3 regions of the Streptomyces flavofungini genome follow, and region 3 is predicted to be linked to each of the others. Evidence: riboswitches for the same ligand, from Rfam matches in the RefSeq annotation. Region 3 holds a riboswitch; each other region holds the start of a gene.
What was found. A riboswitch is a leader RNA that binds a small molecule or an ion and turns the genes downstream of it on or off. The one in region 3 is predicted to bind cyclic di-AMP.

Region 1: it holds a riboswitch for cyclic di-AMP, as region 3 does, so the genes downstream of both, QUY26_RS00460 (LysM peptidoglycan-binding domain-containing protein) here and QUY26_RS14990 (C40 family peptidase) in region 3, are expected to answer to the same signal.
Region 2: it holds a riboswitch for cyclic di-AMP, as region 3 does, so the genes downstream of both, QUY26_RS09215 (M23 family metallopeptidase) here and QUY26_RS14990 (C40 family peptidase) in region 3, are expected to answer to the same signal.

What each region holds. Positions count from the first base shown of each region.
Region 1 covers NZ_CP128846.1:89,123-99,251, reverse strand. Annotated here, with positions in the region: gene QUY26_RS00480 (amidohydrolase family protein) at 146-1,549, opposite strand; gene QUY26_RS00475 (endo-beta-N-acetylglucosaminidase H) at 1,897-2,826, shown strand; gene QUY26_RS00470 (TetR/AcrR family transcriptional regulator) at 2,999-3,601, opposite strand; gene QUY26_RS00465 (MBL fold metallo-hydrolase) at 3,740-4,522, shown strand; gene QUY26_RS00460 (LysM peptidoglycan-binding domain-containing protein) at 4,636-5,391, opposite strand; cyclic di-AMP (ydaO/yuaA leader) riboswitch at 5,394-5,554, opposite strand; gene QUY26_RS00455 (LLM class flavin-dependent oxidoreductase) at 6,239-7,285, shown strand; partial or broken gene QUY26_RS00450 (VOC family protein) at 7,637-7,873, opposite strand; gene QUY26_RS00445 (serine hydrolase domain-containing protein) at 8,114-9,316, shown strand; gene QUY26_RS00440 (chitinase) at 9,665-10,129, opposite strand, start outside.
Region 2 covers NZ_CP128846.1:2,368,696-2,378,824, forward strand. Annotated here, with positions in the region: gene QUY26_RS09190 (alkaline phosphatase family protein) at 1-1,011, opposite strand, end outside; gene QUY26_RS09195 (DUF5998 family protein) at 1,011-1,607, opposite strand; gene QUY26_RS09200 (bifunctional acetate--CoA ligase family protein/GNAT family N-acetyltransferase) at 1,725-4,892, opposite strand; gene QUY26_RS09205 (HPr family phosphocarrier protein) at 5,073-5,354, shown strand; gene QUY26_RS09210 (GntR family transcriptional regulator) at 5,703-6,389, opposite strand; gene QUY26_RS09215 (M23 family metallopeptidase) at 6,624-7,451, opposite strand; cyclic di-AMP (ydaO/yuaA leader) riboswitch at 7,465-7,625, opposite strand; gene QUY26_RS09220 (M16 family metallopeptidase) at 7,922-9,307, opposite strand; gene QUY26_RS09225 (M16 family metallopeptidase) at 9,304-10,129, opposite strand, start outside.
Region 3 covers NZ_CP128846.1:3,694,111-3,704,239, reverse strand. Annotated here, with positions in the region: gene QUY26_RS15015 (PspC domain-containing protein) at 1-929, opposite strand, end outside; gene QUY26_RS15010 (ATP-binding protein) at 1,241-2,530, shown strand; gene QUY26_RS15005 (LuxR C-terminal-related transcriptional regulator) at 2,527-3,273, shown strand; gene QUY26_RS15000 (C40 family peptidase) at 3,362-4,420, opposite strand; gene QUY26_RS14995 (hypothetical protein) at 4,815-5,168, shown strand; gene QUY26_RS14990 (C40 family peptidase) at 5,311-6,543, opposite strand; cyclic di-AMP (ydaO/yuaA leader) riboswitch at 6,552-6,708, opposite strand; gene pcrA (DNA helicase PcrA) at 6,985-9,492, shown strand; gene QUY26_RS14980 (M23 family metallopeptidase) at 9,625-10,129, opposite strand, start outside.

The DNA of each region.
Region 1 (10,129 bases), 3.6 Mb from region 3:
GGGTTCCGCTCCCGTCGGACCTGCCTTGGCCGTGTGGCGCGCGGCCGTGTCGTCCACCACGCGCTCCTGCCCGACCCTGTGCCCCTTGGCCTTGACCTGGAGGCCGACCAGGTCACTGCCGGGAGACGCCCTTCGCGGGTGTGGGTCAGGGAGCGGACGTCAGGCGGGCCGCGGCCCGTTCTGCCGCGAGGACGACCTTCTCGGTGTCCACGCCCACCAAGGCGCCGCCGGACTTGCGCAGTCGGCCGTCGACGTACACGTCGGTGACGTTGGGCGGCTGGCCGTTGAGGACGATCTGGCTCGTCCAGTCGAAGCGGGGGGCGAAGTTCAGGGTGCCCGGGTCGAGGACGAGGACGTCGGCGCGTTTGCCGGGGGTCAGTGACCCCACCTGGTCGGCCATGCCGATGGCCTCGGCGCCGCCCAGGGTGCCCATGCGCAGCACGGCGGGCAGCGTGGGCTGGATCTGCGGGTCCTCGTGCACGGCCCGCTGGAGTCCGACAGCGGCCTTCATGAGGGCGAACATGTCGGAGGTGTCGTTGGTCCCGCCGTCGTGACCCAGGCCCATCTTGACTCCGGCCTTGTGCAGTTGCGGCAGAGGCATGACCCCTGAGGCCAGGCGCATGTTGCTCAGCGGGCAGTGCGCCACCCGTACGTCGTGGTCACCCACGAGGGCGATCTCCTCGCGGCTCAGGTGGACCGCGTGGTTCATCAACAGGGCGGGACCGAAGGCGCCGACCTCGCGCAGAGCCGCGATCTGTTCCTCGTCGCGATCGGTGCGGTGCTCCAGGACGTGCGAGTTGAGCATCAGCCCCAGGTCCTCGGCCTGCTTCCAGGAGGCGCGCAGCGAGTCGATGCTTCCCCTGCGCGCGTGCACCGCGACCTGGGCGGACGCCAGCGGCAGCGGGTCCAGGAGGCGTTCCTTGACCGTGCGGACCTGATCTTCCGCGCCCTTGGCGGAGGCCATGGCGTACACGAAGCGCAGACCCGCGTCGTCCAGCGCCTGCACGTAGCGCTCGCTCGACGCGTACGGCATCGCGTGCACCCAGTCGACCAGGGTGGTCACCCCCGCCTGGAGCGCGTCGAGCGCCGCCAGGCGCACGAAGGCGTACATCCCGGCGGGGTCGATCTTCGGCAGCGTCGACAGGTTGCACGACTTGAGCCAGCCGACCAGGTCCTGGTCCGAGCAGCCGCCCCGGATGCTGGACTGCCACAGGTGGTTGTGGATGTCCACGAACCCCGGCAGCACGAAGCGGCCCGAGACGTCCCGCACCCGGGCGCCCCGCGGCGCCTCCAGCTTCCGGCCGACCTTCGCGATCCTGCCGTGCTGCAGCAGCACATCGGCGTCCTTGAGCAGGCCGAGATCCCCCTCGCCGATGCGGGGATCCATGGTCAGGACGAGCGCGGCGCCCCGCAGGAGGGTGGCCTGCCCGGGCCGCTCGGGCGCGGCGGCCGCGGGACCGGCGGTCCTGGAGACAGCGGCCAGAGAAAGACCACCGGCCCCGGCGAGAAGGCTGCGACGGTTGAGGCGCAAGGGGTTCTGGAAGGTCATTGTGACGTTATACCGCTGGACGTCACGCGATCGACAGACGGCATGAAGACCACAGGCCAAGAAGGGAGTTCCGCGGTATGGACGCCGCCAGCAGGGCCGTGCGGCAAGCACGGCCGTGCGGCGCAACAGCCCCACAGCCCTGGCCTGTTCGGGAGCCAGGTCTCCGGTTCGAGTCGTGCGCGGCGCCCTGGTGCGGGCGTCGGGGTGTGACGCGACGTGCGTGAGAGTCGTGAAGAGTTCGCGCGAGATTCTTGGGATTCGGTCACAGGAGCGGAAAACTCGGAGGGCTCACTCGGCGCTTTCGAACAGGTCGGGCGCCGCTTCACGCGATGGGAGATCGATCAACGATGTTCAGTCTGGTACGGAGCAGAGTGCGGACGGCCGCGCTCGCGCTCTCGGCCGTCACGGCCCTCGCCCTCGGCACGACCGCCATGACCGGCGCGGCGGCGGCCCCCGGCCCCGCTCCTGCTCCCGCGAAGCAGGGGCCGACCTCGGTGGCGTACGTCGAGGTGAACGACAACAGCATGCTGAACGTCGGCAAGTACACCCTCGCCAAGGGCGGCGGCAACGTCTTCGACGTCGCCGTGATCTTCGCGGCGAACATCAACTACGACACCACCAAGAAGGCGGCGTATCTGCACTTCAACGAGAACGTGCAGCGCGTCCTTGACAACGCTGTCACGCAGATACGGCCGCTGCAGCAGAAGGGCATCAAGGTCGTCCTGTCGGTGCTCGGCAACCACCAGGGCGCCGGTTTCGCCAACTTCCCGTCCCAGCAGGCCGCGTCGGCCTTCGCGAAGCAGCTGTCGGACACCGTGACCAAGTACGGCCTCGACGGGATCGACTTCGACGACGAGTACGCCGAGTACGGCAACAACGGCACCGGCCAGCCCAACGCCAGCTCGTTCGTGCACCTGGTGTCGGCGCTGCGCGCGAACATGCCGAACAAGATCATCAGCCTCTACAACATCGGCCCGGCCGCCTCGCGCCTCTCCTACGGCGGCGTCGACATCTCGTCGAAGTTCGACTACGCCTGGAACCCGTACTACGGCACCTGGCAGGTCCCCGGCATCGCCCTGCCCAAGTCCAAGCTGTCGCCCGCCGCCGTCGAGATCGGCAGGACCTCGCAGAGCACGGCCGCGAACCTCGCCCGCCGCACGGTCAGCGAGGGCTACGGCGTCTATCTGACGTACAACCTCAACGGCGCCGACCGCAGCGCCGATGTCTCCGCGTTCACCCGGGAGTTGTACGGCAGCGACGCCGTCTACACGCCGTAGGACCCCCCGCCGGAAAGCGGGTTCGCGTGTCCGGCGTGCGGGGCGGGAACCCGCGGACATGAGCTGAGTCGGCGCGGCCGCTCATGGTTCGGCTTCTCGGCTCACCGGCAGCACAAGGGAACGCCCTCGCTCGGCGGATGTCCTGTCCGTCGACCGAGGGCGTTCTGCGTGACTAGACCTGGTCCAGGGCTCGTTCGATCGCACGCCGGGCCCGGCTCGCGGCCGTCGGGTCGTGCTGGAGCTGCAGGGCCGCGTTGAGTGCGAGCCCGGCGGCGACGATCTCGAAGAGGGCCTGGTCGACGTCGAACCCGGCGGGCAGCTCGCCGTTGTCCACCGCCGCGGCGAGATCCGCCCGCAACTGCTCCCGCCAGCGCGACCACACCTCGGCCACCGCGTCCCGGACCCGCCCCGGGCGGCCGTCGTACTCGGAGAGCGCCGCGGTCATCAGGCAGCCGCCGGGCAGCAGCGGTGCTTCCAGGTAGTCCACGGAGTTGGCGCACACCGCGCGCAGCCGCCGCAGGCCCGGCTCCTCGGCCAGGGCGGGCTCGACCACCCGGTGCCAGAAGTCCACGAACGCCTTGTCCAGCGTGGAGATCTGCAGCGTCTCCTTCGTGCCGAAGTGCTTGTGCACCCCGGACTTGCTCATCTCCAGCTCCTCGGCGAGCCGGCCGATGGTGATGCCGTCGAGGCCTTCCTCGGAGGCGATCTCGGCGGCGCGGCCGAGGATCCGTCCCCTGGTGGCCTGCGCGTCTGCCGCTGAGCGTCGTGGTGACATGCGGCAAGGATAGCGTACGACCGTACGCTATTGATTTAGTGAACGTGCGTACGCTAAATTCCGTCGCGCCGACCGGAAAGCGCCGGGACGAGCCGGAACGAGCCGGAACGAGCCGGAACCAGGACGAAGGAGTTCGGGATGCGGGTGCGACGACTGGGCTGGGCAGGACTGGAGATCGAGGCGGACGGGCAACGGCTGCTGATCGACTACGTACGGGACCTCACCCCGCTGTTCACCGGGTGGAAGCCCGGCACGGGGCTCGTGGAGCCGACCGGGAGGGCCGACGCCGCGCTGGTCACCCACCTGCACCGCGACCACACCGACGCCTCCGCGCTCGCGGACGTGCTGACGCCGGGGGCGCCGGTGCTGCGACCGGCGCCCGGGTACGGCGACGAGGTGGACAACGTGACCACGCTGTCGGCCGAGCGTGAGCTGGCCCTGCACCGGCTGGCCACCGAGACCGTGGACGCCTGGTGCACCCGTGGTCTCGGGCCGTTCCGTGTCACCTCGGTCCCGGCCGTCGACGGACTGGGCGACCCACAGCTCAACTGGGTCGTGGAGGCCGACGGACAGCGGATCTTCCACGGCGGCGACACGATGTTCCACGGCTCGTGGTGGCTCATCGCGCGCCGGTTCAGCCCGTTCGACGCGGTGTTCCTGCCCGCCAACGGCCCCGTGGTCGACGCGCCGCACCTGCAGCCGCCGAGTCCGCTGCCCGCGGCGATGGACCCCGGGCAGGCGGCCGCGGCCGCGAAGATCCTCGACGCCCGACACGCGGTGCCCGTGCACTACGAGCCGGAGCAACCGGACAAGATCCCGGGCTATGTCGAGGTCACCGACCCGGAGGAGGAGTTCCGCGCGCACGCCGGGCGGCGCGCCCGCGTCCTGGCCGTGGGGGAGTGGCTGGACCTGGCCGACTGAGCCGGTGCCACGGCGTGACCCGGACGTCGAACGGCCGGCAGTCGGTCCCGGTGGGACGGGGATCCGGACCGCGGTCCATGCCCGTGCCGCCGAAGTGACCGGCCGGACGCGCCCTAGTAGGGCCCGTTGACGTTGTCGATGGAGCCGTAGCGGTCGGCTGCGTAGTTGCAGGCCGCGGTGATGTTGGCGACCGGGTCGAAGCTGTCCATCGACGTGCCGGGCAGGCGGTACGCGGCGAAGGTGGGGTCGATGACCTGCAGGAGGCCCTTGGACGGGGTGCCCGCGGCTGCGTTGGAGTCCCAGTTGTTGGTGGCCAGGGGGTTGCCGGAGGACTCGCGCATGATGTTGCGGTGGATGCCCTCGTAGGAGGCGGGGATGCCGTGCTGGGCCAGGATGTCGAGGGACTCCTTGATCCAGCCGTCGAGGTCGTTGGTGTACGACTTCTTCGCCGGGGCCACGGCGGGCTCGGCGGCGGACGCGTTGTCGCGCTCGGAGCGGTCGGCTCGCCCGCTGTCGGCGCCCGCCTTCTGCGCGGGCCCGGCCGCGCTCTTCCCGCCGAGGGTGAGCTTGAGGCCGGGGCGGATCATCGCGGGGTCGTCGCCCAGGGTGGCGCGGTTGTCCTCGTAGAGCTTCTTCCAGCCGCCGCTCAGGGAGTGCTCCCGGGCGATCTTGGAGAGGGAGTCACCCGCGACGACCACGTAGGTGGCGGGTGCGGCGGCGGGCTGGGCGACCGCGGCGGGCTGCGCGGCGGCCGCGTCGGTCGCGCCGAGTACGGGGAGCGCGAGCACGGCGCCGCCGGTGCCTGCGGCGGCGATGCCCCGGCTGAACGGGCTGGACTTGGGGCGACGGTGCTTTCCCTTTGCGGGCATGACACATTCCTCTCCGTCGCCTGCGAGGTGAGCTGTCGGGTTCGGACGGGAGATGTCCGGCCGCACGTGGGCGTGCGACTTCACCCCGAGCCGTTCCGGGATCCGGATCGGCGTCTTACCTGGGTCCCCCGCTCCTGCCGTGCGAAGTGAGTGTGTGGGTGGGGAGGGATTCCGGACAGCGGCAGGATTCGGCGTTCCATCCGGATGGACGGTGACGTTAAGCGAGAAAGCACGGACGGAACAAGGCCGGAAATCAACCAGGAAAAGAACGAGGTCCTCCCCTGGCGGCCGCAATGCCTCACGCCCTTTGATCCAATAGCCCAACTTTCTTTGCGCGGAACGGAAATGCGCTCCATGCTTCCGGGCGGCGCGCAGTCTTCGGCGTGACCCATTTCACTGGAACGAGCCCGGGCTGGAATGCGTCTGCGCGACGCGAGGGAGCGTGCTATTCCGTACGAGCGTCACTCAATGCGGGCAGCGCTTCACGTATGCCATGAATGAAGCGGAAAGTAGATTCTCCGAGCAAATTGGACAAAGTGTCGAGCCTTGCTCGATTGTGCGCTGCGCCGGGCGGGTCCGTGCGCTGCCCCGGGCGGTCTGCGCGCTGCCCCGGGCGGGTCTGGGTCTGCGAGGAGAACGGGCGCTTCAACGCGTCCATGAATGACTCTCGCGATGCGTGTCCGATGTGTGGAAACGGGCCGGGGCGGGAAGGCCACGTTCGTCGTCCACCCCGGACTCGGCCGACACCCCATCGACCGTTCCTGCCGGTGAAGAGCAGCGGATTCAATGCCTCCGCGCCGCTGGCCAGTTGAGAAAGTCACCTCACTCGACGGCGAGGAGAGTCGCCTTGCGGACCGGAATCGTCACGACGGCAGGGCCGGGCGCGGAACGCCTGGCCGCCCGCGCGGAGGAACTCGGCTTCGACAGTTTCTGGGTGTATGACTCACCGATGGTCCACGGCGACCCGTTCGTGAGTCTCGCGCTCTGTGCCTCGTCCACCCACCGGATCAGGCTCGGCATCGGCGTCACCTCACCGGCGCTGCGTGCCGCGCCCGCGGCGGCGGCGGCCGTCAGCAGCCTCAACGCCCTGGCCCCCGGCCGGATCGTCTGCGGGGTCGGCACCGGCAACACGGCACGCCGTACGCTCGGCATGCGGCCCACGAAGACGGCGGAGCTGGAGTCGTTCACGGCGGCCCTGCAGGACCTCACCGCGGGCCGCGAGTCGGACCACCGCGAAGGGACCCGGTCGAGCAGGGTGCGATTCCTGCACGTCGGGCCGTACGTCAATACCGAAGCTCCCGTGGAGTTCGTCGTGGCCGCGTTCGGACTGAAGGCCGCCGCGGTCGCCGGCCGACTGGGCGCGGGATTGATTTCCTTCGGGTTGCACGACGCCGCGGCCTGGTCCGCCCTCGGCCAGGCCCGGCGGTCGGCGGCGCAAGGCGCGGGCAGCGCCGAGAAGGCCCGCTCGTACCTCATGTCCTCCCTGCACGTCCTCGCCGACGGAGAGGACCGCTACGGCGATCCCGTCAAGGACTCGGTGGGGCACATCGCACTGAGCGCACTGATCCTCGGCGCGGAGAACCCCGACTTCCGCGCGACCCTCCCTCCGGAGGAGGCCGCGGCCGTCGACCGTCTTCTCCACCTGCGCGGCACCACCCCCACCGACCCCAGGCTCCACCAGGCGCTCTACCGCAACTACCTGGGTCGCATTTCCCCCGAGGACCGCGAGCTCATCGTGCCCTCCCTGGTGGACAAATTCGGCCTGGTCGGCACCAGGTCCGAGATCGCCGAACGGATCACCGCGCTGGAGAAAGCGGGGGTGGACGAACTCGTGATCCAGCCCGTCGTGGACCCGGAAACCGAAATGGCCGAGCTGGCAGGGCTGTTGGCCTGACGATTCTCACAGGTCTCACGGGTGCGACAGGCATTCATCCGCCCGAAAAGTGTTCCCGCGGAAGCTCGGACCTCGCGAGTACCTTCGCGACTTCCGGTTGGTTTCGGCGCGCTCTGCGGACGGGCCGACCGCAGAGTTACCTTCTCTTCGCCGGGCTCCGACCGGGCCGTGTTGCCCCTCATGCTGGACAACTCGGTTCCGGAACCCGGGAGATGACGTTTCTCGGTCCCCGCTCCCTGATCCCCAGTGCGCAATTGTCTCGCCCGGAATGGCTCGATTCTCGTTCGGAAAGGGGCGGCAAAGGGAGTACTGGTCAGGGGTGTGGATATCGCGTCATGCGCAGGTGGCCCGTCATGTGCGGTCGTGGAGTGTGAGCTGGTAGCCGTCGGGGTCGGCGAAGGTGAAGGTCCGCCCGAACGGGCCGTCGATCGGCGCGGAGACGATGGTGTGGCCGTCGGCGAGCAGGGCGTCGTGAATGGCCTGCGCGTCCGTGGCGTGGAGCCAGATCGCGGCGCCGATGCCGGGCCGGCCGGACGCGGCGACTCGCCCCTCGGTGACGCCGACAACGTCCTGCCGCAGTCCGAGCGCGGCAACACCTGGCACACCTGAGGCCCTGAGCCCGCCGCCTTCGAACTCCCACCCGGGGCACGCACGGCATCGTGCCCCGGTGGTACGTGGCGGAACCCCGGCGGGTCCCTGGTGCTGTTCGCGTAGTACCACGGTCCCGTCCTGACCCGCCTGCTCAACCGTGCACCGCGAGGCCGACGTCACACGAACCACAGGGGCACACCCGCCCCTTCGGAGACGTCGACCTGAAAGGCACCACCCATGAAGCAGCGGACCGCAGCACGTACCACCTCACTCGCGATGGCGGTGGCCGCACTGGCGGGGGCAGTCGTCCCTTCGGCGCACGCTGCGGAGCGGACGGACCGCGGACACGAAGCGACCCGGGCCGCGATGCGTGCGCTGGTCGAGCAGGGGAAGCTGCCCGGAGTCGTGGCCAAGGTCCGAGAGGGCAACAGGAAGTGGTCCGCCACGGTCGGATACGCCAACACCGCCACGGGGCGCGAGCGGTCGACCGCGGAACACTTCCGCGGAGCCAGCACCACCAAGACCTTCATCGCGACCGTCCTGCTCCAACTGGAGGCGGAGCGGAAGCTGAACCTGGACGACAGCGTCGAGGCATGGCTGCCGGGCCTGGTCCAGGGCAACGGGTACGACGGCGCCAAGATCACCCTGCGCAGACTGCTCAACCACACGAGCGGCATCGCCAACTACACCGACGACCCCACCATCGCCCACAACTCCACCGGCCCCGGCTTCCCGGCCCACCGGTACGACACCTACACCCCCGAAGAACTCGTGGCGGCCGCCCTCAAGCAGCCGCCGCACCCCGACCCGGAGAAGTCGCCGCTGTACTCGAACACCAACTACGTGATCGCCGGGATGGTCATCGAGAAGGCGACGGGCCGCAGTTACGCGCAGGAGGTCACCCGGCGCATCATCGACCCGCTGAAGCTGCGCGGGACGTCGTTCCCCGGGACGGATCCCCGGATGCCGAAACCGCACCCCGTCGCATACTCCCGGCTCCACCAGGAAGCCCCCGACGCCGAAGTGGTCGACGCCACCGAGCAGAACATGACCTGGCTGGGCGCGGCAGGGGACATCATCTCCACCCCCGGCGACCTCAACCGCTTCCAACGCGCCCTGATGCGCGGCGCGTTGCTGCCGCGAGCCCAGATGAAGGAGATGCTCCACGAGGTACCGGACGGCGAGGTCTTCGGATACGGCCTCGGCGTCGAGTTCGCGAAGCTGTCCTGCGGGGTGCGGGTGGTGGGCAAGACCGGGCGCACGAACGGCTCGCTCTCGGCGATGGTCGGCACGGCGGACGGCAAGCACCAGCTGACGTTCAACATCAACGGCGACTGGCTGCCGAACAGCTCGCTCTACACCAACGTGATCGAGGCCGAGTTCTGCGGCAAGATCCCGGCACGGGCCGGGCAGGAGTGGCGCCGAGGTTCAGGATCCTGACGTGGCGCGATGACGTCGCCCCGCCGGCAGGGGGTGCGGGCGGGGCGCTCGCAGCCAGGCAGAACGTGCGGCTGACCAGTGCGACCAGGAAGGGAACTTGACGCCCGTTCGCTACCAGCTGGTGATGGACTGTGCCGATCCCGACCGACAGGCCCACTTCCGGGCCGCCGCACTGGGCTACGCACTCGCTCCCTCGGCTCCGGAAGGCAGCGGGTACGCCGTGGGCGGACGCGGACAGCGGTTGCCGCCCCGACCACCCGAGCAGAGGCAGCCCGGCCGGGGCCGCACATGCCCGGAGGGGCGGACGGACCGAACAGGGTCCGTCCGCCCCTCCGGGGCGTTCGCTTGCTAGGGGAGGCTGTGCACCTTCGGGCCGACGGCGTTCGACCACGCGTGGCCCGCCGTCGCGTCCCAGTTCGTCGACCACGTCATGGCGCCGCGCAGCGACGGGTACGTCTTCGACGGCTTGAAGGAGCCGCAGCCGGTGCCGCGGGTCAGGCAGTCGAGGGCGTTGTTCACGACCGACGGGGCGACGTAGCCGCTGCCCGCGCCGCGCGTCGACGCCGGGACGCCGATCCCCACCTGCGACGGGTCCAGGCCGCCCTCCAGCTGGATGCAGGCGAGCGCGGTCAGGAAGTCCACGCTGCCCTGGCTGTAGACCTTGCCGTCGCAGCCGAGCATGGAACCGCTGTTGTAGTACTGCATGTTGACGACCGTGAGGATGTCCTTCACGTTCAGCGCCGTCTGGAAGTACCCACCGGACGTGGACTGCATGTCGATGGTCTGCGGTGCCATCGTGAGCACCATCTTCGG
Region 2 (10,129 bases), 1.3 Mb from region 3:
GAGCACCTCGCGCCAGACGGCGAGGACGTCGGCCTCGGCTCCGGGCACTGCGTAGACGTGCCGGGCGCGGCCCTCGCCGCCGAGCAGGGCGACTCCGGCGCGCAGCTCCCAGTCCTCGTCGAAGTCGATGCGGGAGGCGTCGTCGAAGGGGATGTCGAGCATGCCGTGGTCGGCGGTGACGTACAGGGCGCTGCGCGGCGGGAGCTGCTCGGCGAGGCGCTGGACGAGTCGGTCCACGTACATGAGCTGGCCGCGCCAGGCGTCGGAGTCGACGCCGAAGCGGTGGCCCTTGCCGTCGACTTCGGCGTAGTACGTGTAGACCAGCGTCCGGTCCGCGGCGGCCAGCTGCTCGGCGGCGAGGTCCATGCGGTCCTCGCCGGAGAGGCGGCCGCGGAAGGTGCCGCCGCTGAGGGCGATCCTGGTGAGCGGGGTGTGCTCGAAGGTCGGCGAGGACACCTGGGCGGTGTGGATGCCCGCGTCGTGGGCGCGCTGGAAGACCGTCGGGTACGGCTGCCAGGCGTGCGGGTCGGACCAGGGCTTCCAGCGGAGCTGGTTCATCAGCTCGCCGCTGTCGGGGTTGCGCACCGTGTACCCGGGCAGGCCGTGGGCGCCGGGCGGCAGACCGGTGCCCACGGAGGCCAGGGAAGTCGCCGTGGTGGCGGGGAAGCCCGCGGTGATGGGGCGGCCGGTGCCGCCGCGCGAGGAGCCGAGCAGCGAGGTCAGGAAGGGTGCTTCGGCGGGGTGCGCGCGCAGCTGCTCCCAGCCGAGGCCGTCGATGAGGAAGACGCAGTTCCGGTCGGCGGGGGCCAGCTCGGGGATGAGCGGGGCGAAGCCGTCCACTTCCTGGTGGGCGACCAGGGTGGGCAGGACGTCGGCGAGCGATCCCGTGCCGTACGCGGGCACGGGTGCGGAGTCGAGGGCGAGCGGCTGGATGTCGTCCCAGGCGGTGGCGGCAGGGGCGGGCGCGGAACGCCCTCCGTCCGGGGCGGGGGCGGGAGACGGGTGGGCCATCAGCGGCTGGTGTCCGTGCCGGCCGCGGTGGCCTCGGAGAGGGCCTGGGCGAAGGCGAGGGTCTGGCGGACGGTGTCGGGGCCGTCGCCGGCTTCGCTGACCCGCAGGCTCAGGTCGTCGGCGGTGGAGCTGCCGGTGTAGCCGTGGTCGGCCTCGCAGTTGGGGTCGCCGCAGGCGGCGGGCTCCAGGTCGATGCGGGACACGGCGCCCCAGCCGATGGTCAGGACGACCTCGCGGGGCAGGGATCCGGGGACGTACTTCTCCGGGTTGGCGACGACGCGGCTGACGACCACGGACGAGATCCGGCCGATCTTCACGGACTCGGTGGAGGTGGTGGCGTACGGCGTCGGGGATGTGGAGTCGGCCGCCTGCTCGTCGGTGTGGCTGACGATGAAACGGGTGTCCGTGAGGACGAGCACCGTCACATGGCGGCGGACCTCGTTCGCGTCGAACGTGGTCTCCTGGTGGACCAGATACGACCCGATGGTCTCGCCGCCGATCGCGGCTTCCACCGCCTCGGCCACGAGGGCCGGGTAGTAGCCGCTGCGCTCGATCGCCGCGCGCAGCCCCTGGGTCGTCGTACCGGTCTTTGCCATGCCGCCCATCCTACGGCCCGGCGCCTGGCCCAAGGTGCCCAGTGGCCGCGCGGGCACCCCCTGTGCGCACTCGTCGGCCACGCGCGCGGGGCATCGGCGGGCCACGGGCGCACGCCGTCAGTACGCGGGCAGGGTGCGCGGGCCCAGGTCGTCGCGGGCGGGCGGCGGGGCGAGGCGCACGGTCGCGCTGAGGACGGAGAGGCCTTCCTGCGCGACGACCACCGGCTCCAGTGAGACGGTGACCACTTCGGGGTGATCGTCGACGAGCCGCGAGAGGCGCATCAGGAGCTCTTCGAGGGCGGGGGTGTCCACGGGGGCCGAACCCCGCCAGCCGAACAGGAGCGGGGCCGTCCGGATCGACCGGACGAGGTTGCCCGCCTCCCGGTCGGTGACCGGAATCAGCCGGTGCGCGGTGTCGCCGAGCAGTTCGGAGGCCGCTCCGGCGAGCCCGAAGGACAGCACGGCACCGGCGACGGGGTCGTGGCCCGCGCGCACGACGGTGTCCACGCCGCGGGCCACCATGGCCTGGACGACGGGGCGCAGCTCGGCGGGCCTGCCGAGGGTGTGGGTCAGCTCCCGGTAGGCGCGCCGCAGTTGTTCCTCGTCGGCGAGGTCGAGGCGGACGCCGCCGAGGTCGGGGCGGTGGCGCAGGTGGGGCGCGGTGGTCTTGAGGGCGACGGGGTAGCCGGCCTCGCGCGCGGCGCGGACCGCGGTGTCGGCGTCGGGGGCGGCCAGGGCCCGGCGCACGCCGATGCCGTACCGCGCGAGCAGGTCGTGGGCGTCGTCGGCGTCGAGGGTGACCCCGCGGACGTCGTCGGCCTTGGCCAGGAGGCGCTCGATCAGTTCGCCCGCGCCCTGTTCGTCGATGTCGTCGTACTCGGGCACCTTGCCGGGCTCGGCGATGTCACGCCGCCACTGGGCGTACTTGACGGCCTCGGCGAGCGCGCGGACGGCCCGCTCGGCCGCGGGGTAGGCGGGGATGCGGTGGTGGGGCGGCGGGTCCGCGCGGGGGGTGGGGCCCGGCCGGTCGGCCCGGGGCGGGGGTGCGCCGGGTCCGGCCTGGGGGCGCGGTGGAGCGGGCGGGGGTGTCGGTGCGGTGGGGGCGGCGGGGTGGGCGAGGTCGGTCGGGTGGGCCGGGCCCGCTGGGTGAGCCGTGTCCTCCGGGCGAGCCGGTCCCGACAGGTGGCCCGGGCCCGCCGCGCGGGCCGCGTCCCCTTGGGGGCTCGATCCCCGCGCACGGCCCGTGTCCCCCTGGTGACCCGACCCCACCGGATGGACCTGGTCTCCCTGCTCCGTGACCGCCGCCGCGCGCGGCCCCGTGCTCGCCGCCGCGGACAGGGCCTTCGCGAGGCCGCCCAGCTCCACGTGCACGACCGTGACCGGCTTCGTGGGGCAGCTCGCGGCGGCGGCGCGCAGGGCCGTCGCCAGGGACTCGTCCTCGCCCTTGCGGCCGGCTTCGCCGAGGGACGGGATGACGGTGACGACGACCGCGTCACAGCCCTCGTCGGCCAGCGCGGCGGCGAGCGCGGTGCGGAAGTCGTCCGGGGACGCGGAGGTCGTCAGGTCCAGGGGCGGCAGCGGCCGCAGGCCTTCGGCGACGCAGGCGTCGTACGTGAGCAGGCCGAGCGACTCGGAGTTGCCGAGGATGGCGACGCGGGGCCCCGCGGGCAGCGGCTGCCCGGCGAGGAGCAGTCCGGCGTCGACGAGTTCGGTGACGGTGTCCACGCGGATCACCCCGGCCTGCCGCAGCAGCGCCGACACGGTGGCGTGCGGGAGGCGGGTGGCGGCGCCCGCGTGGCCGGTGGGCGCGATGCCGCTGTGCCGGGCGCCCTGGACGACGACGAGGGGCTTCACGGCTGCGGTGCGGCGGGCGAGGCGGGTGAACTTGCGGGGGTTGCCGATGGATTCGAGGTACATCAGGGCGACGTCGGTGTCCGGGTCGTCGTACCAGTACTGGAGCACGTCGTTCCCGGAGACGTCCGCGCGGTTGCCGGTGCTGACGCACGTCGACAGGCCCCACAGGCCCGAGCCACGGCGGTGCAGCCGGGACAGGAGGGCGATGCCGATGGCGCCCGACTGGGTGAACAGGCCGAGGCGTCCGGCGGGCGGCAGGTCCGGCGCCAGGGAGGCGTTGAGGCGGGTCTCCGGAGAGGTGTTGATGACTCCGAAGGCGTTCGGTCCGATGATGCGCATCCCGTAGGAGCGTGCTTGGCGGACCAGTTCACGCTGCCGTTCGCGTCCCTCGGGGCCGCTCTCGGCGTATCCGGCGGAGATGACGACGAGCCCCTGGACGCCGTGTTCGCCGCAGTCGGCGACGGCCTGGGGGACGCGTTCGGCGGGGACGGCGACGACGGCGAGGTCGACGGGGTCGGCGATGTCGCGCACGGAGCGGTGGGCGGGCACCCCGTCGATGTCGGTGGCCCCTTCGGGGAGGGCACTGTTCACGGCGTACAGCCGCCCCGTGAAACCGGCTCCCAGGACGTTGCGCAGAATGCCGCGGCCGACGCCGTCCGGGGAGCGGCCCACGCCGATCACGGCGACGGAGCCGGGCGCGAGGAGGCGCTGCACGGAGCGGGCCTCGGCGCGCTGTTCACGGGCGCGCTGGACGGCCAGGGAGCGGTCGGTGGGTTCCAGGTCGAGTTCGAGGCGTACGACGCCGTCCTCGAAGCTGCGCCGCTGCTGATAGCCGGCGTCCGTGAAGACCTTGACCATCTTGGTGTTGGCGGGCAGGACCTCGGCGGCGAAGCGGCGGATGCCGCGCTCCCGGGCGACCGCCGCGATGTGTTCGAGGAGCGCGGAGGCGACGCCGCGGCCCTGGTGGGCGTCCTGGACGAGGAAGGCGACCTCGGCCGTTTCAAAGGGGGCGGGCGCGGAGCGCCCTCCGGCATGGGTGGTGGGGGGAGACGGGTGGGCGGGCGCGGAGGCGGGGCGGCCCTGGGCGTCGATGCGGTCGAAGCGGACGGTCGCGATGAACTCGCCGCCCACGGTGGCCGCGAGGCCCACGCGGTCCACGTGGTCGTGATGGGTGAAGCGGCGCACGTCCTTGGCGGACAGGCGGGGGTACGGAGCGAAGAAGCGGTAGTACTTCGACTCGTCGGAGACCTGCTCGAAGAAGCTGACCAGGCGGTCCGCGTCGGCGGCGGTGATGGGCCTGATCCGGGCGGTGCCCCCGTCCCGCAGCACGACGTCGGCCTCCCAGTGGGAGGGGTAGGGGTGCTGATCCGCGGGGGCGGGCGCGGCGCTGTCCGACGAGGTGTGCGCTGGGCCGTCCGCCGGGGTCTGCATGGGGCCAGAGTACGGGTCGCGCGGCCGCCCGGGCCGGGGCAGTGTAGGAGTGGTCGAAGAGACGGCCGGGTAGGGGTCGTACGTCCGTGGTGCGAGGTGACGGACGTCCGGCGGGAGCATCCGGGTCGGCATGAGATAGTGGTCTAGACAAGTGTGAGACACCTGGAAGGGCAGCAACACATGGCTGAGCGCCGCGTCAACGTCGGCTGGGCCGAGGGCCTCCACGCCCGGCCCGCCTCCATCTTCGTCCGCGCGGCCACGGCCGCCGGCGTCCCCGTGACGATCGCCAAGGCCGGCGGCAGCCCGGTCAACGCCGCCTCCATGCTCGGGGTGCTCGGTCTGGGCGCGCAGGGCGGCGAGGAGATCGTGCTCGCTTCGGACGCCGAGGGCGCGGATGCCGCTCTCGACCGCCTGGCGAAGCTGGTCGCCGAGGGGCTCGAGGAGCTTCCCGAGACCGTCTAGTGCGCCTGGCGCTCTGTACGCAGAGAACGCCGCCCGGCACATACGCGAGGGGCCCGTCCTGAATGCAGGACGGGCCCCTCGCGTATCCGGCACACGTCTCATGACGCATGGACAGCCGCCCGACCGGCGCATATGCGGTCACCCCACCGGCACCTGTGCGGCCGACTGACAGCACATATGCGGTCGACCGACCGACACATATGCAGTCGCACATCCAGCACCCATGCAGTCGCACATCCGGCGCGCATTCAGCACATATTCAGCGTCCATTCGGCGCATATCCGAAGTCGAAATTCAGGTAGCGAAAGGCGACCGCGGACACGTCCCTATTTGTATACGGCGCCGCCGTTAATTCCGAGCGCTCACCGTGTTGACGGCATGTTGCGAATCCCTCACACGCCCGGCGCGGGGGCCGGTCCGCGGCCGGTGCGCCACGGGGGCGCGCTCGGCGTGCAGCGCGGTGAGCGTGCGGGCCCGCTCCGCGTCGCCGCGGGCCACGGCGTCGACGACGGCGGCGCGCTCCGACCAGGTCTGCGCGGGGGCGGCCTGGGGCTCCGCGACGTACATCCAGGCGATCTTGTGGCGGAGCTGGGTGAGCAGGGCGATCAGACTGGGGCTCGACGAGGCCTGTGTGAGCGTCTCGTGGAACCAGCCGTCGAGCGAGCGGAGGTCCTCGGAGCCGCCGCGCCGGGCGCGTTCCTTGCCGAGCCGGACGAGCCCGCGCAGGACCTTCAGATGGGCGTCGGTGCGGCGCTGGGCGGCGCGGGCGGCCGCCAGGGGCTCCAGGAGCGCGCGGATCTCCAGGAGGTCGGCGGCGTCCTGCTCGGTGGGCTCGGCGACGCAGGCGCCCGCGTGCCTGCGGGTGACGACGAAGCCCTCGGCCTCCAGCGTGCGCAGCGCCTCGCGCACGGGGACGCGGGAGACGCCGTAGCGGCGGGCGAGCAGTTCCTCGGTGAGGCGCGTGCCGCGTTCGTAGACACCGGAGACGATGTCGTCCCGGATGGCCGTGCATACCGAGTGCGCGGGAATGCGCATGACGGACCTCCGTTTAAATGCCCGCGAAACGCGTCGGCCGACGCGTCGAATGGCGCTCGTTCAACGACTCCATCGAGCCTGCCGCCATGAACTCTATTGCAGAAGGCCGGGTTTTCCGACGGGAGGGCGGAATCCATGGATATCTTTTGGCCAAAGGGGCGCACATGCACAGGAAAGCCCCGGCTCGGTGAGCCGGGGCTTTCCTACGTCCGGGAGGTTCCCCGGCATCAGGATTCAGACGTTGACGCCGTGCGAGCGGAGGTACGCCACGGGGTCGATGTCGGAGCCGTAGTCGGCGCCGGTGCGGGCCTCGAAGTGCAGGTGCGGGCCGCTGGAGTTGCCTGTCGAGCCGGAGAGGCCGATCTGCTGGCCCGGGGTGACCGCCTGGCCGACGGTGACGCTGAGGGACGACATGTGGCCGTACTGCGTGTACGTGCCGTCGTTGTGGCGGATCACGACGTTGTTGCCGTAGGCGCCGCCCCAGCCGGCCTCGACGACGGTGCCCGCGGCGACCGCCTGGACCTGGGTGCCGGACGCGGCGTGGAAGTCGACGCCGGTGTGGCTGCCGGAGGACCACATGGCGCCGCCGGTCTTGTAGCCGGTGGAGACGTAGCCGCCCTCGATCGGCGCGACGTAGGAGCCGAGGCGCTTGCGCTCGGCCTCGCGGGCGGCGCGCTCCTTGGCCTCGCGCTCCTTCTTGGCCTTCACCTTCGCGGCGGCCTCGGCCTTCCGCTTCGCCTCGGCGGCCTTGCGCTTGGCCTCGGCGGCCTGGGCGCGGGCCTCGGCCTCGGCCTTCTTCTGGGCGGCGGCCTCGGCGGCGGCGTGCTTCTGGGCCGCGGCCTGGGCGTCGACCTCGTCGGCCAGGGAGTCCCCGACGGAGACGGACTGGGTGAGGCCGGTGTGCGCGTACTCCGCGGAGCTGCCTTCGGCGGCGAGGGCCGGAGCGGCCAGGCCCGAGATGACCCCGGTGGTGGTGAGCGCGGCGACGCCCGCGGCGCTTGCGGTCGTGCGCGAGATGCGGCTCGGACGGCGGTGCTTGCCGGTCGGGCGGGTGAACGCCATGAAGCGGCTGATCCTTTCCTTCCTTCTCGCCTACCGGGTTAGCTGACGGGTTCGGAGCAGGAAGGTCTCCTACGGGCTCCTCGCCTCGCGGCAAGGGGTCCGATTCACCCCAGGGACGTGTGGGTCCCCGGCTCCCCTGGCTCGCGCCGTACGGGGACTCGGCGATGACTGTCCGGTGCCGCGGGCGCGGCTTACTGCCTGACGGACAGCCGGACCGACGCTAAACGTCTCATCTTTCAATCGACAAACGAATCAGGCCTTTTGTAGCGCACGCCACAGCGCAGACGAGCAACCTCCATGCCAATTCGGACATATGGCGGCATGCAGGGACCCCAGCGGCTTCCTGAGCCACTGGGGTCCCTGTTCTTACGAGGCATTGATGACGCTATGTCCGGCTTTACGACAGCGGCTCGCCGCCGCCGGTCCGGCACCGCCGGTTCACACCCCGTCCCCGCCGTCCGTCCCGGCAATCAGCCGGTGACCACCGTCACTTCACCGATGCCGAGCGCCTTGACGGGCTCCTCGATCTGCGCGGCGTCGCCCACGAGGACCGTCACCAGGCGGTCCTCCGGGAAGGCGCTCACGACGGCCGCGGTGGCCTCCACGGTGCCCGTCTGCGCCAACTGGCGGTACAGGTGGGCCTGGAAGTCGTCCGGCAGGTTCTGCTCGACCTGGTCGGCGAGGGTGGCGGCGACGGCCGCCGCCGTCTCGTACTTCAGCGGGGCGACGCCGACGAGGTTCTGCACGGCGACATCGCGCTCGGGGTCCGTCAGGCCCTCCGCGGCGAGTGTGCGCAGGACCTTCCACAGGTCGTCGAGGGCCGGGCCCGTGTTGGGGGTGTCCACGGAGCCGCTGATGGCGAGCATCGCGGCGCCCGTTCCGTCCGGGGCGGAGCGCAGGACCTGGGCGAAGGCGCGCACTCCGTAGGTGTAGCCCTTCTCCTCGCGCAGGACGCGGTCCAGGCGCGAGGTGAGGGTGCCGCCCAGGCAGTACGTGCCGAGGACCTGAGCGGCCCACACGCGGTCGTGCCGGTCCGGGCCCACCCGGCCGATGAGCAGCTGCGTCTGGACGGCGCCGGGGCGGTCCACGATGACGACGCGGCCCCGGTCGTCGGCGGTCACCGGGGGCACCGGGCGCGGCTCGGCCGCCCCGCCGGTCCAGGCGCCGAGGGTGTCGGCGAGGACGGCGTCCAGGTCGATGCCGGTGAGGTCGCCGACGATCACGGCGGTGGCCGTGGCGGGACGGACGTGCCTCTCGTAGAAGGCGCGTACGGCCGCCGAGTCGATGGCCGAGACCGTCTCCTCCGTGCCCTGGCGCGGCCGCGACATGCGCGCGGAGGCCGGGAAGAGCTCCTTGGAGAGTTCCTTGGCGGCGCGGCGTGCCGGGTTGGCGGCCTCGTGCGGGATCTCGTCCAGGCGGTTGCGGACCAGGCGCTCGACCTCGCTGTCGGCGAACGCGGGCGCCCGCAGGGCGTCGGCGAGCAGGCCGAGCGCCTTGGGCAGCCGGGAGACGGGCACTTCCAGGGAGACCCGGACACCGGGGTGGTCCGCGTGCGCGTCGAGGGTGGCACCACAGCGGTCGAGCTCGGCGGCGAACTCCTCGGCGGAGTGCTTGTCGGTGCCTTCGGAGAAGGCCCTCGCCATGATCGTGGCGACGCCGTCCAGGCCCTTCGGCTCGGCGTCCAAGGGGGCGTCGAGGTGGATCTCCACGGCGACGAGCTGCTGGCCGGGGCGGTCGCAGCGCAGCACGGTCAGGCCGTTGCCGAGCGCGCCGCGCTCGGGGGCGGGGAAGGCCCAGGGCCTGGCGCTGCCCGCCTGGGGCTGCGGGTGGAACTGCATCGTTGCGGCCTCGGTCACTTCGCCGTCTCCTCGTCTTCCTCGTCGGTGCCGGCGGCGCCTTCGGGGCCGGTGTCGTCCGCGTCCTGGGGAGCGATGGGTTCGTACACGAGCACCGCGCGGTTGTCGGGGCGCAGGCGGGCCTTGGCGACCTCCTGGACCTCCTCGGCGGTGATGTCGAGGACGCGCTGGACGGCGGTGAGGGCGAGCTGGGGGTCGCCGAACAGGACGGCGTACCGGCACAGTTCGTCGGCGCGGCCCGCGACCGTGCCCAGCCGGTCCAGCCACTCGCGCTCCAACTGGGCCTGGGCGCGCTCCATCTCCTCCGGCGTGGGGCCCTCCGCGGCGAACCGGGCCAGCTCCTCGTCGACGGCGGCCTCGATGACGGGGACCTCCACGTCGCCGGACGTCTTCACGTCGAGCCAGCCGAGGGAGGGCGCGCCGGCGAGGCGCAGCAGCCCGAAGCCGGCGGTGACCGCGGTGCGGTCACGGCGCACGAGGCGGTTGTACAGGCGCGAGGACTCGCCGCTGCCGAGGACCGTGAGCGCCAGGTCGGCCGCGTCGCACGCGCGCGTGCCGTCCTCCGGGAGGCGGTAGGCGGCCATCAGGGCGCGCGCGGGGACCTCCTCCTCGACGACCTCGCGCAGCTCCTTGCCGATGCGCTCGGGCAGCGAGCCGTCGCGCGGGGGCTGCTTGCCGTCGTGCGAGGGGATGGAGCCGAAGTACTTCTCGACCCAGGCGAGCGTCTGCTCGGGGTCGATGTCGCCGACGACCGAGAGGACCGCGTTGTTGGGCGCGTAGTACGTACGGAAGAACTCCCGCGCGTCCTCGAGGGTGGCCGCG
Region 3 (10,129 bases):
CCGGCGACCAGGCCCGCGGTGATCACCGCGAGGACGATCGAGCCCGCGCCCGTGCGACCGAGGAAGGAACTGGCCGCGATGCCGAGGCCGAGCACGGCGAGCGCGCAGGCGAGGCCGGTCTGCAGGCTGGTGCCGAGCGGGTGGTCCTCCCAGGTCAGGGCCGAGCCGAGACAGGCCGCGAGGACGGCGGCGACGAACACCCAGCCGCCGAGCCAGCGCGGCCCGCGCGGACCCGTCGGCTCGGGGGCAGGCGGGCGCCGGCCTGCGGGGGAGTGGGGGGCGTCCGGCTGATACTCCACCACGACCGGGTCCGGGCCCCAGAAGTACTTCGGCATCCCCTCCGGTCCCGTGCCCTTCGTCAGGGGGTCGCGCCACCAGGACGGGCCGCCCGTCACCGGCGGGGCCAGGGTCTCGGGCGGCGCGTCCGCCACGGCCTGGACCGCCACCGGGTCGGGGTCGGGGGCGCCGCGGTGCTGCGACCAATACCCCGCGCCCGCGAGCAGCAGGGCGAGGACGGCGGCGAAGGTCAGCGCGTCGCTGTTGTTCAACAGGGTCAGGAACACGCCGCAGCCCACCAGGGCGAACAGCACGGCCGTCAGCGCGGGGCCGTCCACGCGGCCGGTCAGGAGACGGCGGGCCTCGTTCTCCTCCTCGTCCTCATAGGGGACGAACAGCCACGCGAAGCCGTAGAAGACCAGGCCCAGGCCGCTGGTGATCGCGAGCACGGCCAGGCCGATGCGGAAGATCACCGGGTCCATCTGGCAGTGCCGCCCGAGCCCCGCGCACACGCCGCCCAGCTTGCGGTGCCGGCGGTCGCGGCGGAGCTTGGGCTCGCGCACGGCCTCCGGACCGCCCGGCTCCGCGGCCGTGGCGGTGGCGGTCTCGTGCGGCGGGGCCGACGGGCCCGACGCGGGCTGCTGATCTGTCATGGCTCCATGGTGACGGCCGGACGCCCGCCGCGGCAGCCGGGACAACCCTGGCCCGACCCTGAAATCGTCCCTGACCGTCCCGGAGCCCAGAGCCCTGACCTCATCTCGGGACGGCCCGGGAAACCCGGGCGTGAGCTCCGGCCGACCGGCCGGGCGACCAGCGCCGTACCGGCCGAGGGACCAGCGCCGTACCGGCCGAGGGACAGCGGCGGGTCGGCCGAGGGACAGCGGCGGGTCGGCCGGGAGATCAGGGGAGTCTCGGGGCTCGACCCTGATGCCCCCACCCGCGCCCGCGTGTGAACATCGGACACATGCCGGAAGCCGCAGCTGTACCCATCGAAGACGAGCGGCCGCTGCGGAAGCTCTATCGCAGCGGTGAGGGCCGCCTGCTCGGCGGGGTCGCGCGCGGCCTCGCGGGCCATCTCGGGCTGCCCGTGATCTGGGTGCGGATCATCTTCATCGGCCTGTTCCTCGACAACGGCCTGGGCGCCCTGCTGTACGCGGCGTTCTGGTTCTTCGTGCCCCTGGGTGTCGGCGGGGTCGGCGGCGCCCAGCGACCGGCCGTGGTGTCCACCGAGACCTCCCCGGACGGCCGCCGCAAGCTGGTCGCGCGCAAGCCGGACAAGGGCCAGATCGTCGCGCTGCTCGCGATGGTCGTCATCGTCATGGTCTTCGTCGGCAGCGTCGACCTGGAAGGTCCGACTCAGGCCTATCTGTGGCCGACCCTGCTCGTCGCCGCCGGTGTCGCGCTGGTCTGGCGCCAGGCGGACAACGCCCGCAGGGCCCGCTGGATGGAGGTCGGCCGCAGACGGCGCACGCTGACGATCGCCCGGACCGCCGCCGGGGTCGTCCTCGTGGGCGTGGGCGTGTCCGGCATCTTCGTCCTGCGGGGCTCCGCGTCCGACCTCGGGGCCGCGCTCCAGGCGGCGCTCGCCGTGCTCGTGGGCATCGCGCTGCTCGCGGGCCCCTATCTCGTGCGGATGTCGCAGGACCTCTCCGAGGAGCGCCTCATGCGCATCCGTGCCCAGGAGCGGGCGGAGGTCGCCGCGCACGTGCACGACTCGGTGCTGCACACCCTGACCCTGATCCAGCGCAACGCGGAAAGCCCGAGCGAGGTCCGCCGTCTCGCCCGCGCCCAGGAGCGCGACCTGCGCGCCTGGCTGTACAAGCCGGAGGGCACCGGCAAGGACGAGGCGGAGGAGCCCGACACCCTCGCCGAGGCCGTGCGCCGCAGCGCCGCGGAGGTCGAGGACAAGCACGGCGTCCCGATCGAGGTGGTCGTCGTCGGGGACTGCCCGCTCGACGAGGGACTGACGGCACAGATGCAGGCCGCGCGGGAAGCGATGGTGAACGCCGCCAAGTACGGTGGCGAGGGCGGCGCGGTGCAGGTCTTCGCCGAAGTCGAGGGGGAGACGGTCTTCGTGTCGGTGCGGGACCGCGGTCCGGGCTTCGATCTGGATTCCGTGCCGGACGACCGCATGGGCGTACGAGAATCGATCATCGGCCGCATGCAGCGGAACGGCGGTACGGCGCGGTTGCGCGCGGTGCCGGGCGGCGGCACGGAAGTCGAGCTGGAGATGGAGAGGACGGCGGCGACATGAGCGACGCGACCGAAGCGGGCGGACCGGCGGAGGCCGACGCCCAGCGGGGCGGCGAGGCGGGTGGGGCCGGGGCCGAGGCCGGGCGGCGTGTGCGGGTCGTCCTGGTCGACGACCACCGGATGTTCCGCACCGGCGTGCAGGCGGAGATCGGCCAGACGGAGCGCACGGGCGTCGAGGTGGTCGGCGAGGCCGCCGACGTCGACCAGGCGGTCACGGTCATCACGGCGACGCGCCCCGAGGTGGTGCTCCTCGACGTGCACCTGCCGGGCGGTGGCGGGGTCGAAGTCCTGCGCCGGTGCGCGCCGTTGATGGCGGACGCGGAGGCCCCGGTGCGGTTCCTCGCGCTCTCGGTGTCGGACGCGGCGGAGGACGTCATCGGGGTCATCCGGGGCGGTGCCCGCGGCTATGTCACCAAGACGATCACCGGCACGGACCTGGTCGACTCGATCTTCCGGGTCCAGGAGGGCGACGCGGTGTTCTCGCCGCGGCTGGCGGGCTTCGTCCTGGACGCGTTCGCGTCGACGGACGCGGCGCCGGTCGACGAGGACCTGGACCGCCTCACGCAGCGCGAGCGCGAGGTGCTGCGGCTCATCGCGCGGGGGTACGCGTACAAGGAGATCGCCAAGCAGCTCTACATCTCCGTGAAGACGGTCGAGTCCCATGTCTCGGCGGTGCTGCGCAAGCTCCAGCTCTCCAACCGGCACGAGCTGACGCGGTGGGCGACGGCGCGGCGCCTGGTCTGACGGCGGGGCATCGGACGGCCCAGCGCGGCCACCCCACGGACGGGTGGATCACCCACGGACGGGGTGGCTCACCCCACGACAGGATGGCTCACCCCACCCGCGTGGCCCCCGCGAACGGCATCTGGTCGATGGGCGCGAGCCGCACCGGCGCGCTCGGGTTCGGGGCGTGGATCATCTTGCCGTCGCCGACGTAGAGGCCGACGTGGCTGATGCCCGAGTAGAAGAACACCAGGTCGCCCGGCTGGAGTTCGGCCCTTGAGACGCGTCGGCCGGCGTCGATCTGGGCGTACGTCGTGCGCGGCAGGGAGACGCCTGCCGCGCGGTACGCGGCCTGGGTGAGGCCGGAGCAGTCGAAGGCGTTCGGGCCGGTGGCGCCCCAGACGTAGGGGCTGCCGAGAGCTTTGTAGGCGTAGGAGACGGCCGCCGCGGCCCGGGAGCCGACGGCCTTGGAGGCACCGGGGGCGGGGCCGCGGGGGGCCTCGCGCGAGGCCCGGTCGCTGTCCCCGGCCGCCCCGTCCGCGGCGAGGCGGGCGCGCTCCTCGCTGGTGAGCCGCGCGAGCAGCCGCTTGGCCTCGGCGAGCTTGCCGGTCACGGTCTTCTTGTGCTTCCGCAGGTCCGCCTGGCGGGACTTGAGGTCGTCGAGCGTGCCGTCCGCCTCGGTGTGCAGCTGGTCGAGCTCACGGATCTGGTGGCGGACGTCGGTGACGGTGGCGGCCTGGCGGTGGCCCGCGCGGTCGGCGCGCGAGGCTCGTTCGAGGAACTCGTCGGGGTCGGAGGAGAGCGCCAACTGCACCGACGGGTCGACGGCCCCGGTGCGGTACTGCGCGGCGGCCAGGGCGCCCAGGCCCTGGCGGGCCGTGTTGAGCTTCTCGGTCCTGCGGGCGGCCTCGTCGCGCAGGTCGGTCAGGGACCGCTCGGCCTTGTCGGCCTTCTCCTTGGCGCCGTTGTACTTCTCGGTGGCGACCTCGGCCTCGCGGTAGAGCTCGTCGACCTTGTCCTTCACCTCGCTGGGAGTGAGCCGGGGTTCCGCGTGTCCGGTGCCCTCGAAGGCGGTCGCGGTGGCGGCCGACGCGAGGGCGAGGGTGGCGGCCGTACGGGCCGTATGGCCGCTGAGCGAGCGCTGCTTGGGCTTGCGGTGCGCTGCCACGGAGGCTCCACGTCCTTCCTTGTGGCCGGGGCCCTCACCGGTGCCGCCGCGCCTGATGCCGCTGGAGTGCCGGTCCGACGGCGCTCGCACAGGGGAGCGGGACGCCGTCGGACTTTCGGCGGAGGTGGCCGACTGCCGCCCTGGACGGGGCGGCGGTGGGGAGCCGGTCACCTGGCAGAGGACGCTAAACCTGACCGTCACCGGTTCGTGACCCGATGTGCGCTAACGACGGATGAGTGGCGCCGAGTGAACGGATACGAGCGGCCGTGCCGGGGCGCGGTGGCGGGTTTCGCGGCCCGCGTGACCGAGGTGGCGTTTGTGGCCCGCGTTCCCCGCGGCGGGTGATATGGCCCCGCCCGGACCGAGCCCGGGGCCGGGAATTAGGCTCCGCCCCATGGACGTACTCATCCATCTCTTCGTCGGCCTGCACATCATCGGCATCGCCTCGCTCCTGGGCGGCTTCCTGACCCAGATGAAGGCGATGGGCGAGGGCGCGGCCCGGTTCAGCCCCGCGATGCTGCACGGCGCGTTGACCATGTTGATCACTGGTGTCGCCCTCGTCGGGTTGAACCAGGCCGACGACAACACGGTCAACAACCTCAAGATCGGCATCAAGCTCGCGCTGCTGATCGTGATTCTCGGGCTCGTGTACGTGAAGCGGGACGAGGAGAAGGTCGACAAGGGGATGTTCGGGGCGGTCGGCGGCCTCACGACGGCGAACATCTTCATCGCGGTGCTCTGGACGTGATCAACGTCCGCTGACAGGGGTGACAGGAGGCACAGGAGCGGCAGGAGTGACATGAAAAAGCCCCGCACGCACGCGTGCGGGGCTTTTTCGTACCTCTACGTAGACAGCGGTTTACGCACGCTGCGCGCAGAGGGGCAACGGTTCACGCGGGCCGGACCACGCTGTGGATCGGCATGTAGTAGATCGACTCGACGCGGACGTTCGCGCCCGGCTTCGGGGCGTGGATCATCTTGCCGTCGCCGATGTAGATCCCGACGTGGCTGATGTCGTCGTAGAAGAAGACCAGGTCACCCGGCTTGGCCTGGGAGGTCGGGACGGTCGTGCCGACCTTCACCTGGTCCCAGGTGGTGCGGGGCAGCGAGATCCCCGCGGTCTTCCAGGCCGCCTGCGTGAGCCCGGAGCAGTCGTAGGAGCCGGGCCCCGTGGCACCCCACACGTAAGGCTTGCCCATCTGCTTCTCGGCGAAGGCGATCACCTTCTCGGCCTTGGCCGCGTAGCCGCTGCCCGTACCCGCGTCCGAACCCGAGCCGGACCCCGTGTCCGAGCCCGAGCCCGACCCGGAACCGTTGTCCGCCCCGGAGTCCGAACCGGACCCCGAACCCTGCTCACGCTCCCGCTCGCGTCGCTCGGCTGCCTCCTCGGCCTTCCGCTCGCGCTCCTCGGCGGCCTGCTTGCGCGCCAGCTCGGCCGCCTTGCGCTTGGCGGCCTCCTCCTTGCGCTTCTCGATCGCCGCGAGCCGCGCCTTCTCCTCGGCGGTCAGCTTCGACAGGAGCGAGCGGGCCTCGGTCAGCTTGGTCTGGACGGTCTGCTTGCTCGTCCGGAGGTCGTCGCGCGAGTCCTGCAGCGACTTCAGGCTCTTCGTGGCCTTGGCACGCTGTTTGGTCGCCGCGACCTGCTGGGTCTGGTAGTCGTCGACGGCCTTCTTCTGGCGGCTGGTGAGTCGGTCCGCGAGGTGGTTCTGGTCGAAGAAGCTTTTGGGGTCGTCGGCGAGCATCATCGCGGCGGTCTCGGAGACGGCACCGGTGCGGTACTGCGCGGCGGCGAAGGAGCCCAGCTCCCGCCGGGCCTCGTTCAGCCGGTCCGTGCGCTTGGCGATGTCGTCCAGGAGCCGGTCGGCCTTCTTGCGCTGCTTGTCGGTGCGCTCCTTGGCCGAGTTGTACTTCTGCGTGGCCACCCCGGCCTGCTGGTAGAGGTCGTCGACCTTCTTCTGGACCTCTTCGAGGCTCGGCTTGCCCGGCTCGGCGGGGGCGGACGGCGCGGCGTTCGCGCTCTGCGACAGCAGGGCCACCGACGTCAGGGCGGCGGTCGTGATGCCGAGGGCGGGGGTCGTGCGTACGAGGGCTGAGCGGCTGCGCGGCTTGCGGTGCGACGCCAAAGCTGGCGACTCCTTCCGTGGACCGCCTACCGGGTTAGCTGTCGGGTTCGGGCGGTTGCTTCGGAAGGCTGCCCTACCGTTCCGCACGCCGTACGGAACGGATTCACCCCAAAGAACGTGGTGGGTCCCCGGCTCCGAACGCGTCGGACTCGGCGGAGGCCGCGCGGGACCGGCGGGGATCGCCGGTGGGGGGACGTGCGGCCCGCGCAGCACGCTAGCCAACTCCCGTGGCGCGAGGGAAGGATGATGTTCGATATGCCCGATACATTTTCGTGACTTTCCGAGGCCCTTGGCGCCGCCCTGGCGCGCGGAGCCGGGACCGTGGCACAGCGTGACGGGCCGGGCGCGGAGCGCGGGCGTGGCCGAGAACCGGGCGGGCTCCGGGCGGCCTCGCGGAACCCGGGGCGGGTTGTCAGTGGGGCCGCCTAGACTCGGGAGGCGATGAGCAGCCTCTTTGACGACAGCTTCCTGGCGGACCTCAAGCCCTCGCAGGGCCACGACGAGGAGCCCCCGCCGCCGCCCGAGGACAGCGCTCCGGAACCCATTCCGGACGACCTGTTCCACGGGAAGTTCGACGCGCCCGCACCCCGGGACGCGTACTACCGCGACGGTGCCCCCCGCCCCGCGATCGACCCGGCGGCGCTGCTCGACGGCCTGAACGAGAACCAGCGCGCGGCCGTCGTGCACGCGGGCTCCCCGCTGCTCATCGTCGCGGGCGCGGGATCCGGCAAGACGCGGGTGCTCACCCACCGCATCGCGTACCTCCTCGCGGAGCGCGGCGCGCACCCCGGCCAGATCCTCGCGATCACGTTCACGAACAAGGCCGCGGGCGAGATGAAGGAGCGCGTCGAGCAGCTCGTCGGCCCGCGCGCGGGCGCGATGTGGGTGTCGACGTTCCACAGCGCGTGCGTGCGCATCCTGCGCCGGGAGTACAAGAAGCTGGGCTTCACGTCCTCGTTCTCGATCTACGACGCCGCGGACTCCAAGCGTCTGATGGCCCTGGTCTGCCGTGACCTGGACCTCGACCCGAAGAAGTTCCCGCCGAAGTCCTTCAGCGCCAAGATCTCGAACCTGAAGAACGAGCTGATCGACGAGGAGGACTTCGCCGCCCAGGCCGCCGACGGCTTCGAGAAGACGCTCGCCCAGGCGTACGCGATGTACCAGTCGCGCCTCCGCGAGGCCAACGCCCTCGACTTCGACGACCTGATCATGACGACGGTGAACCTGCTGCGCGCCTTCCCGGACGTCGCCGAGCACTACCGCCGCCGCTTCCGCCACGTGATGGTGGACGAGTACCAGGACACCAACCACGCCCAGTACGCCCTCGTGCGCGAGCTGGTGGGCCCCTCCGGGGAGGGCGGTGACCCTGGCGAGCTGTGCGTCGTCGGTGACGCGGACCAGTCCATCTACGCCTTCCGCGGCGCCACGATCCGCAACATCCTCCAGTTCGAGGAGGACTACCCGGACGCGACCACGATCCTCCTGGAGCAGAACTACCGCTCCACGCAGACGATCCTGACCGCGGCCAACGCCGTCATCGAGCGCAACGAGAGCCGCCGCCCCAAGAACCTGTGGACCAACGCGGGCGCGGGCGCCCGCATCACCGGGTACGTGGCGGACACCGAGCACGACGAGGCCCAGTTCGTCGCCGACGAGATCGACCGCCTCACCGACGCCGGCGAAGCCAAGGCGGGCGACGTGGCGATCTTCTACCGCACGAACGCCCAGTCCCGTGTCTTCGAAGAGATCTTCATCCGCGTCGGCCTGCCCTACAAGGTCGTCGGCGGTGTGCGGTTCTACGAGCGCAAGGAAGTCCGCGACGTCCTCGCGTACTTGAGGGTCCTCGCCAACCCCGAGGACGCCGTCCCGCTGCGCCGCATTCTGAACGTGCCGAAGCGCGGCATCGGCGACCGCGCCGAAGCGATGATCGACGCCCTCGCGCAGCGCGAGAAGATCTCCTTCCCGCAGGCGCTGCGCCGCGTCGACGAGGCGTACGGCATGGCGGCCCGCTCCACGAACGCCGTGCGCCGCTTCAACACGCTCATGGAGGAGCTGCGCACCGTCGTCGAGTCCGGCGCGGGCCCCGCCGTCGTCCTGGAGGCGGTCCTCGAGCGCACCGGCTACCTCGCCGAGCTCCAGTCCTCCACCGACCCGCAGGACGAGACGCGGATCGAGAACCTCCAGGAACTGGCCGCCGTGGCCCTGGAGTTCGAGCAGGACAACAACGCCGCCCAGGGGGCGGGAGCGGAGGCCGCCGCCGATGCTCCCGAGGCCCCGGAGGGCGCCGCGCCCGCCGGGTCCCTCTCGGACTTCCTGGAGCGCGTCGCCCTGGTCGCCGACTCCGACCAGATCCCCGACGAGGACGACGACGGCTCCGGAGTCATCACGCTGATGACGCTGCACACCGCCAAGGGCCTCGAATTCCCCGTCGTCTTCCTGACCGGCATGGAGGACGGCGTGTTCCCGCACATGCGCGCCCTCGGCCAGGTCAAGGAGCTGGAGGAGGAGCGGCGCCTCGCGTACGTCGGCATCACGCGCGCGCGGGAGCGGCTGTACCTCACCCGGTCCTCCCTGCGCAGCGCCTGGGGCCAGCCGTCGTACAACCCGCCGTCGCGCTTCCTCGAGGAGATCCCGGAGACCCATCTGGACTGGAAGCGGACGGGATCCGTCGGCGCGCCCGCGTCGTCCGGGCCCGCCGCCGGGGTCGCCGCCTCGCTGTCGTCGTCGCGCTCCCGCGCGGGCGGCGCCCAGGGCTTCGCCACCCGCCGCGCGTCGGAGAAGCCGGTGGTGTCGCTCGCCATCGGCGACCGCGTCACGCACGACCAGTTCGGCCTCGGCACGGTGGTCGGCGTGAAGGGCACCGGGGCGAACGCCGAAGCGACGGTCGACTTCGGGGCGGAAAAGCCGAAGCGGCTCCTGCTGAGGTACGCGCCGGTGGAAAAGCTGTAGCCCTCACCCGGAGTAAGAGAGACACTCTAGGGGCAACTCCAGCGACGGGGGCTGGAGTTGCACCCTTCGGGGTGCACACCGGCACGGAGGGCTCGCGTCGTGCCTTCAGGCCACGTCGGGTCGAGCTCGGGGTTACGTCGGGTCGAGTCCGTGGCTGCGCAGCCACGACAGCGGGTCTATCGCCGAGCCGCCGCCCGGACGGACCTCGAAGTGCAGGTGCGGGCCGGTGGAGTTGCCGGAGTTCCCGGAGAAGGCGATGGTCTCGCCCGCCTTCACGGGCCCGCTCGCGATCTTGTGCGTGGAGAGGTGGCAGTACCACGTCTCCGTGCCGTCCTTCGCGGTCACGATCGCCATGTTGCCGTAGGCGCTGTTGTACTTCGTGGAGACCGTGCCGTCCGTGGCGGCCTTGACCTCCGTGCCGTACGACACCGGGAAGTCGATCCCGGAGTGCGCGGACATCCAGTTGACGCCCGCCTGGCCGTAGTAGGCGCTCAGGCCGCGCTGCGCGACCGGCAGGGAGAACTTCGGCCGCAGCCGCTCCTTGCGCGCGGCCTCCGCGACGGCCGCCTTGTGCGCGGCCACCTTCTGGGCCTTGAGGTCGATGCGTTCCTGCGTGCGGCTCGCGCGGTCCGCGAAG